DNA from 2 places in the Achromobacter sp. ES-001 genome. Region 2 is predicted to be linked to the other one. Evidence: predicted binding sites of a transcription regulator. Region 2 holds the regulator's gene; the other holds the start of a gene.
What was found. The regulator HrcA, encoded in region 2, represses chaperone genes, less so after heat shock. The targets are predictions, from matches to a motif close to TTAGCACTCNNNNNNNNNGAGTGCTAA.

Region 1: groES (co-chaperone GroES) is a predicted target of HrcA. The motif match lies at 2,006-2,032, and genes of this name have one in related genera.

What each region holds. Positions count from the first base shown of each region.
Region 1 covers NZ_CP079940.1:5,472,503-5,477,080, reverse strand. The annotation lists gene groL (chaperonin GroEL) at 1-1,623, opposite strand, end outside; gene groES (co-chaperone GroES) at 1,661-1,948, opposite strand; gene KYT87_RS24840 (mannonate dehydratase) at 2,272-3,357, shown strand; gene KYT87_RS24835 (dihydroxy-acid dehydratase) at 3,364-4,338, shown strand; gene KYT87_RS24830 (MFS transporter) at 4,519-4,578, shown strand, end outside.
Region 2 covers NZ_CP079940.1:1,202,553-1,207,130, reverse strand. The annotation lists gene grpE (nucleotide exchange factor GrpE) at 1-147, opposite strand, end outside; gene KYT87_RS05390 (hypothetical protein) at 293-529, opposite strand; gene hemH (ferrochelatase) at 519-1,643, opposite strand; gene hrcA (heat-inducible transcriptional repressor HrcA) at 1,689-2,693, opposite strand; gene KYT87_RS05375 (NAD kinase) at 2,833-3,732, shown strand; gene recN (DNA repair protein RecN) at 3,746-4,578, shown strand, end outside.

The DNA.
Region 1 (4,578 bases), 2.3 Mb from region 2:
CATGCCGCCCATGCCACCCGGCATGGCCGGGGCAGCGGGCTTGTCTTCGGCCAGTTCGACCACGGCGGCTTCAGCCGTCAGCAGCAGGCTGGCGACGGAGGCAGCGTTTTGCAGGGCGGTGCGGGTCACCTTGGTGGGATCCAGAACGCCTTGCTCGACCAGGTCGGTGTACTCGCCGGTTGCAGCGTTGTAGCCGTAGTTGCCCTTGCCGTTCAGCACGTTGCTGACCACGACGCTGGCTTCTTCGCCGGCGTTCGTGACGATGGTGCGCAGCGGTTCTTCCACAGCACGCAGGATCAGCTTGATACCGGCGTTCTGGTCAGGCGTGTCGCCCTTCAGTTCAGCAATGGCTTGCTTGGCGCGCAGCAGTGCAACACCGCCACCAGCCACAACGCCTTCTTCCACTGCGGCGCGGGTAGCGTGCAGGGCGTCTTCGACGCGAGCCTTCTTTTCCTTCATTTCGACTTCGGTGGCAGCGCCAACGCGAATCACGGCAACGCCGCCGGCCAGCTTGGCCACGCGTTCTTGCAGCTTTTCACGGTCGTAGTCGGACGTGGCTTCTTCGATCTGGATACGGACTTGCTTGACGCGAGCCTCGATCGACTTGCTGTCGCCAGCGCCGTCGATGATCGTCGTGTTTTCCTTGCCCACTTCGATGCGCTTGGCTTGGCCCAGTTCAGCCAGGCCGGCCTTTTCCAGCGACATGCCGGTTTCTTCGGAGATCACCGTGCCGCCCGTCAGGATGGCGATGTCTTCCAGCATGGCCTTGCGGCGGTCGCCGAAGCCCGGAGCCTTGACTGCGGTGGTCTTCAGGATGCCACGGATGTTGTTCACAACCAGGGTGGCCAGCGCTTCGCCTTCGACGTCTTCTGCAATGATCAGCAGGGGACGGCTCGACTTGGCAACTTGTTCCAGCACGGGCAGCAGGTCACGGATGTTGCTGATCTTCTTGTCGAAAATCAGGACAAACGGATCTTCCAGCACGGCAACTTGCTTTTCCGGGCTGTTGATGAAGTAGGGCGACAGATAGCCGCGGTCGAATTGCATGCCTTCGACGACGTCCAGCTCGTTTTCCAGCGACTTGCCGTCTTCGACGGTGATGACGCCTTCCTTGCCAACCTTGTCCATCGCGTCAGCGATGATCTGGCCGATGGAGGCATCGCTGTTGGCCGAGATCGAACCGACTTGAGCGATTTCCTTGCTGGTCGTGACCGGCTTGGATTGCTTCTTCAGTTCAGCCACGGCAGCGGCGACAGCCTTGTCGATGCCGCGCTTCAGGTCGATCGGGTTGAAACCGGCGGCAACGTACTTCAGGCCTTCCATGACGATGGCTTGAGCCAGCACGGTGGCGGTCGTGGTGCCGTCACCGGCGTTGTCGGAGGTCTTGGAGGCAACGTCCTTGACCAGTTGTGCGCCGATGTTCTCGAACTTGTCCTTCAGTTCGATTTCCTTGGCGACGGACACGCCGTCCTTGGTCACGGTCGGGGCGCCGAACGAGCGCTCCAGCACGACGTTGCGACCCTTGGGGCCCAGGGTGGTCTTAACAGCGTTGGCGAGAACATTCACGCCGCGGACGATACGCACACGGGCGTCGTCACCGAACAATACTTGCTTGGCAGCCATTTCTTAGCTTCCTTCGAAAATTCGTTTGAGGCGGGGTTTACTGAACCACGGCGAGGATTTCGTCCTCGCGGATGACGAGCAGTTCTTCGCCATCAACCTTCACGGACTGGCCGGCGTACTTGCCGAACAGAACCTTGTCGCCAGCCTTCAGGTCGACCGGCAGGATCTTGCCGTCTTCGGTCTTCTTGCCGGGGCCGACGGCCACGACTTCGCCCTGATCAGGCTTTTCAGCGGCGCTGTCGGGGATGACGATGCCCGAGGCAGTCTTGCGCTCGTTTTCGAGGCGTTTGACGATCACGCGATCGCCCAGGGGACGCAAGGCCATGAGGAACTCCTGTTTACTTGATTGAAAGTGAATGATCGGTTAGCCCCGGGAGGGCTGTTAGCACTCACCGGTGTCGAGTGCTAATTATAGGGATGATGTTGCAGGGTTCAAGGGGGGGAGGGGAGGCTGTTACATATTCGGGGGGGTGGGCTGGACGATGGCCAGACCAGGCCGCCAATTGTCACTCGCGATCCACCATTTGAGATTCCGGCCCCCATGAGCCGGGCGCCGAACACTTCCCTGCTTGATCACCAAGGCGCTGCCGCCACAGAATGAACACGTGTTCATTTTGTGTTGGACGGGGTTGGAATTCTGGAGACACCATGTATATCAGCGAGCAACTGCTCAATCCTGATGAGCGCCGACTGCGCTTGTCGACTCAACTCGGCGTTCAAAGCGTCGTGCTCGACAACCGTGGCACCGAGCTCGTGTCAGCCCGCGGCGGTGTCAGCAAATGGGACGCCGCCAAGCTCGCCGCCTATCGACAATGGGTTGAAGGTTTTGGCCTGAAGCTGGATGTCTTTGCATTGGATGTGGGTTCCATTCTTCTGGATTCGATGATCGACATGGATAGCGCCAAGCGGCAGCGCGCAACCCTGGCCGACAACATCCAGAAGGCGGCGGATGCGGGCATCACTTGTCTTAAGTACAACGTCCAAATGGTAGGCATCACGCGCACGGGGTTGAAGCCCGGGCGTGGCGGCGCTCGGAACTCCGGATTTGTCTACCGGGAATACTCGCCAGAAAACGATCGCAAGCACTCCTACTGGGGCGTCGGGTATCCCAGCAATCAAGAGGAAGGCGGGTCGGAGTCGGCGCTGCTGTGCGGCCAGAAGATGGCGCGTGTAGTGCCGCCGGTGACCGAGCAGGCTGGCTGGGACGCCATCGAATTCCTGGTTGAAGGCTTGGTGCCTGCGGCGGACAAGGCCGGTGTGCGGCTGGCCTGCCATCCGCACGATCCGGCGTACCCGGTCGGGGGCCTAAACGGGGTTGAGCATGTAGTCGGGTCGGCCGACGGCTTGCGCCGCTTCCTGGCCTTGTCTCCCAGCAAGAACCACGGGCTCAATTTCTGCCAGGGAACGGTTGCCGAGATGTTCAAGGAGCCCGCCAGGCACATGATCCCCGTGATCGAAGAGTTCGCCTCCACCGGCCGCATCTTCATGGTCCATTTCCGCAATATCCGGGGCGGCTACCTGGATTTTCAAGAGGTCTTTCCTGACGAGGGTGATGTCGACATGCTGGAGGCCGTGAAGGCGTACCAACGCGGAGGGTACGCCGGGCCATTGTGTCCCGATCACGTGCCCGTCTCCGACATCGATGAAGGGCGGGAACGTTTCATGGCATTCGCGCTGGGCTACACGCGCGGCCTGTTGCAGGCCGCCGGCGTGTGGTCGCCGCCGGGGCGCTGAATCGCCATGGCCGAAGCCAGAAAGTTGAGCAGCCAGCGGTGGCTCGCGAACGATGATTTCCGAACCTTCAACCACCATAGCCGGTTCATGCAAATGGGCTTCGAGCGAAAAGATTGGGAAGGCAAACCGATCGTCGCCATCGTCAATAGCTGGTCGGAGTTCAACCCCTGCCATATGCACTTTCGGCAGCGCGTCGATGACGTCAAACGCGGGGTCTTGCAGGCAGGCGGCTTTCCGCTGGAGATGCCCGCCATGTCGCTGAATGATGCGCTGGTCAAGCCCTCGGCGCTGCTCTACCGCAATCTGATGGCGATGGAAATCGAAGAAATGATTCGGTGCTATCCGGTTGACGCCGTGGTGCTGATGGGCGGTTGCGACAAAACGACGCCGGCGATGCTGCTTGGCGCCATCAGCGCCGGCGTGCCTGCGGTGTTCCTGCCCGCGGGTCCCATGCTGCGTGGCCATTCTCGCGGCAAGACGTTAGGCTCGGGATCGGATGCGTTCAAGTTCTGGGACGATCGCCGTGCCGGACTTATTACCCCCCATGTGATCGTGCTTCGCAATGCAGGCCCGAAGGGCGGTCCGGGCATGCCTGAATGGGGCATGATCCCCGTGCCGCTGAAGCTGGTCAGGCAAGGCGTGCGCGACATGCTGCGCATCAGCGACGCGCGCATGAGCGGCACCAGCTATGGCGCATGCGTCTTGCATGTGGCGCCCGAAGCGTATGTGGGCGGCCCGCTGGCATTGGCGCAGGCGGGCGACATCATCGCCATTGATGTGCCAGGCCGACAGATCCGGCTGGAAGTCAGCGACGACGAATTGTCTCGCAGGCGTGCGCAATGGCACGCGCCGCCCGCCCGATTCGGCAGAGGCTACGGCAAGATGTTCACCGACCACATCCCGCAAGCGGATCAAGGCTGCGACATGGATGTGCTGCTGACGCAGGCCGGCGAATGCGCCGGCGAGCCAGATATTTTTTGAGTTCTTCCTGCTCAATTCCAGAGTCTGAGACAAAGGCACCTGATCGCCTGCACGCCGCCTTGAGCGCGTGGAGGCGTCGGTACACACTCTGAACCTAGCACCGGGCGCGGTCCTGCGCGGTGTGCATTTCCCGCAATGCGCACGGTCTGCCCCCAACAAAAATAATCTGGAGACCTAGACATGTTGCGTGCGCGCCAGCGCTTTCTCATTCTCGCTTTGATCACGATCGTACTTGCCTTT
Region 2 (4,578 bases):
CTGCTCATTGACGGTAGCTTGGGCGGCGTCCAGCTGGGCGCGCAACTCGTTCAGCTCGGCCTCTGCCGCGCCCTGGTCGGCGGGTGCCGCGTCGGCGTTCTGGCCGGCTTCGGGCGTCTTATCTACAGGCTCGTGGGGTGCCGTCATGGGGAATCCTCCAAAAAGAATGGCTTTCGCAGACATGAATGGGGGCCAATACCCCTATTTCAAGCCCGGGAAAGGGAAATATTCCCTGACGGCGCCCGCCCGAGGCAGCAAGCCCGCCCGGGCTTGGCCCGGCGGGGCCGGCTGCTTACTTCTTGTGGGGCTGCGCCGGGGCGACCGGGTCGCTGGCGGGGAAGCTCTCTTCGAGCCCGCGATCCACCTTGTCGTCATCGTCGTCCGGTTCAGGGCGGATGGCGATGGGATCGCTGGCGGGAAAGGTCTCGGCTAGCGCTTCGTCCAGATCGTGTTCGACCTGATCCTCGTCCACCGGGGTGGCAACGGTCCCCTTTTTTACGCTCTTGCCGCTCTTGGGATCATGGTGCATGCGCCTTCTCCTTCAAGTCCGTGTTGGCCTGGATCTTCAACGGCCAGCCCTGCAAGTTGCGTTCCACCAAAGTGGCCAAGCCGGCGATCCACGCGGGATCGTCGTTCAGCGCAGGGATGTAACGAAACTGCTTGCCGCCCGCCTCAATAAAGGCGTCCCGGCATTCCAGGCTGATCTCTTCCAGGGTTTCCAGACAGTCTGCCACAAATCCCGGGCACACCACATCCACCTCGGTAACACCCGAAGCGGCTAACGCTTTCAGGGTCGGTTCGGTATAGGGCTCAAGCCAGCGGGCAGTACCAAAGCGGCTTTGGAAGGTGACTTCGATCTGTTCGCGCGGCAGCGACAGCCGCTGGGACAACAGGCGGGCCGACTCCATGCAGTCGCGGTAGTAGGGGTCGCCCAATTCGATGGAATATCGCGGCAAGCCGTGAAAGCTCATGACCAGCTTCTGCGGCTTGCCGTGCTCGCGCCAGAACGACTCGATGCGGGCGGCCAGCGGGTCCAGCCAGGCGGGGTCCTCGTGAAAGCGCTTGGTAAAGCGCAGTTCGGGCTGATCCCGCAGGCGCCCGGCATGGCGGGTAACCGCGTCCACGACCGTGGCTGTGGTGCTGGCCGCGTATTGCGGGTAAAGCGGCACGGTCAGGATGCGTTCGCAACCGGCCGCGCGCAAACGGGTGATGGCGTCGGGGATGGACGGGTTGCCGTAGCGCATGCCCAGTTCCACCACGGCGTCGATGCCCGCCGCCTCCAGCGCGGCGCGTACGCCGTCCGCCTGACGCTGGCTATAGACCATCAGGGGCGACCCTTCTTTCAGCCAGACGCCCGCATAGCGCGGCGCCAGCTTCTTGGGTCGCAGCGTCAGCACCAGCCCGTACAGGATGGGTTTCCATAAATAACGTGGAATTTCAATGACGCGGGGGTCGGACAGGAATTCGCCCAGGTATTTGCGGATGCCCTGTTTGTCCGGCGTATCCGGCGTACCCAGGTTGACCAGCAGCACCCCGACTTTGCCGGGCGCGCGGGCCGGCGGGTCTTCGTTGAAGGGGTCGTCCTGCTCGGCTTCCGGCAGGTAGCGTTCAGGCCACAGGTACTTGAACAGGCGAAGAAACACAAAAACTCCCCTTCCTCCGCGAGGAGGATGTAGCTTTGAATGGGACTACTGGTTGTGGCTGAGCGCGTTGGACAGCAGGCGCGCCGTGATGTCCACGATGGGAATCACGCGTTCGTAAGCCATGCGGGTCGGGCCGATGACGCCCAACGTGCCCACGACCTTGCCGTCCACGCCATAGGGCGCGGTAATGACCGAGACCTCTTCCATGGGCACCAATTGGGAATCGCCGCCGATGTAGATCTGCACGCCCTGCGCGCGGCTGGACACGTCCAGCAGTTGCAGCAGGTCGGTCTTTTTCTCGAACAGCGAGAACATCTTGCGCAGCCGATCCATGTCGGACGCGATATCGGTAACGTCCAGCAGCTTGCGCTCGCCCGAGATGACCATGGTGTCGCCGTCTTCCGCGGCCTCGGCGCTGGCCTCGACCGCCGCCTGCATCAGCCGCGAAATGTCTTCGCGCAGCTGGGCTAGTTCGGTCGATAGCGTCTGGCGCACGGCGTTGAACGACTTGCCCGCGAAATGCATGTTGAAGAAATTGCCGGCTTCCAGCAATTCCGCCTCGGCGTAATCGCGCTGGACAAAGAGAATGCGGTTCTGGACATCGCCATCCGGCGTGACGATGATAAGCAGCACGCGCTTGTCCGACAGCCGGATGAATTCGATCTGCCGGAACACCTGGGCGCGCTTGGGGGTCAGCACCACGCCCGCGAATTGCGTCAGGTTGGACAGCAACGCGGCGGCGGCATTGACGGCGCGGGTAGGTTCGGCCGCCGACAGCATTTCGCCCATGTTGTGCGGTTGCAGCTGATAAGACTGCACGGCCAGCAGGGAATCGACGAACATGCGATAGCCCCGCGGCGTAGGCACGCGGCCGGCGGAGGTGTGCGGGCTATGGATCAGCCCCAGCTCTTCCAGGTCCGCCATGACATTGCGGATGGTAGCCGGGGACAAGTCAAAGACTTTCGATAGCGTCCGCGAGCCGACGGGCTGCCCATCGGCGATGTAGCGTTCTATCAACGCTTTCAGTAGTGCGCGTGCGCGGTCATCCATAGCGGGCATTTTAAGGAATCTTTTAGGATAAAGGCGATTTTTGTCCCGCAAGCAGATATGCGGCCCCATATAATCGGCTAATCGGCCCATTCCGGGCAGGTTTTGGCTTCGGCTTCGCCCTTTTGATACGCCCGCATCCATGCACTTTCCTACCGTCGCCCTGATCGGCAGATACCAGGACACCGGCCTGGACACCCCGCTAAGAGCCCTTGCGCACGCGCTGACGCAAGCGGGCCGGCATGTGCTGATCGATGCCGACACCGCGCGCAACACCGGCCTGACCGAATACCCAATAGCTACCCTCGAAGAGATCGGCCAGAACGCATCGCTGGCCGTCGTGATGGGCGGCGACGGCACGGTGTTGGGCGCCGGCCGGCATCTGGCGCCATTTGGTGTCCCCCTGGTGGGCATCAACCACGGGCGCCTGGGCTTCATCACCGACATCCCGCTGCAAGACGCGCACGGTGCATTGGCGCGCGTGCTTGAAGGCAGCTTCCAGATTGAAGAACGCATGCTGCTGGAAGGCAGCGTGTGGCGTGGCGACCAGAAAATGTATTCCGCGTCGGCGCTCAACGACGTCGTGCTGAACCGCGCCGGGCGCGGCGGCATGATCGAAGTGCGTGTCGAACTGGACGGCGCCTTCATGTACACACAGCGCGCCGATGGTCTGATCATCGCCACCCCTACCGGCTCGACCGCGTATGCGCTGTCCGCCAACGGCCCCATCCTGCACCCCGGCATGAACGCCATGGTGCTGGTGCCCGTGGCGCCGCAAACGCTGTCGAATCGCCCCATCGTCATCCCGGACACCGGTGTGCTGAACATGACGCTGACCGCGATGGGCCGCGTGGAAGTGGGCGCCAGCGTGCATTTCGACATGCAGACCTGGTCCGACCTGCAACCGGGCGACCGCATCGTCGTGCAGCGCGCGCCGTACACCATTCGCTTCGTGCACCCCGAGGGCTACAGCTTCTTTTCCACCTTGCGCCGCAAGCTGCATTGGAACCTGATGCCCCAGGCCACCGACAACGTAGAGTAGTAAGCGCCCCGACATGCTGCGCACCCTGCATATCCGCGACTTCGTCATCGTCGAACAGACCGAAATCCATTTCGGCCCCGGCTTCACCGTGTTCTCCGGCGAGACCGGGGCGGGCAAATCCATCCTGGTGGACGCGCTGGCGCTTGCGCTGGGCGAACGCGGCGACGCCAGCATGCTGCGCGAAGGCGCACCGCGCGCCGACATCACTGCCGTGTTCGATACGCCGAAGTCATTGCACAGCTGGCTGAACGAACGCGAGATCGACGTCGATGACGAACTGTCGCTGCGCCGGGTCATCGACGCGCAGGGCCGCAGCCGCGCATACATCAACGGCACGCCCGCCACCGTGGGGCAGCTGCGCGAATTGGGCGACAGCCTGGTCGACATCCACGGCCAACACGCCCATCAAAGCCTGATGCGCCCCGACGCGCAGCGCGATCTGCTGGACGCGCACGGCGGCCATGGCGATCTGCGCCAGGCCGTGGGTCAGGCGTGGAAGCAATGGCGCGCGCTGGCGCGACAACTTGAAGCCGCCGAAAAAGACGCCGCCAGCCTGGCCAACGAACGCGACCGACTGCAATGGCAGGTGGACGAACTGGATCAGCTGGCACTGGGCCCCGACGAATGGGAATCCTTGCAGTCCGAGCACACGCGCTTGTCGCATTCGCAGTCGCTGCTGGACGGCGCCTCGCAAATCCTGGAAGCGCTGGACGGCGAAGGCGATTCCGCGCACCACCGCGTCACAGCCGCCAATCACCGCATTCAGCAAATGCTGCGGCATGACCCCGGCCTGCAAGGCGTGTACGACGAACTGGAGTCCGCCCGCATCGCGATCAGCGAAGCCGT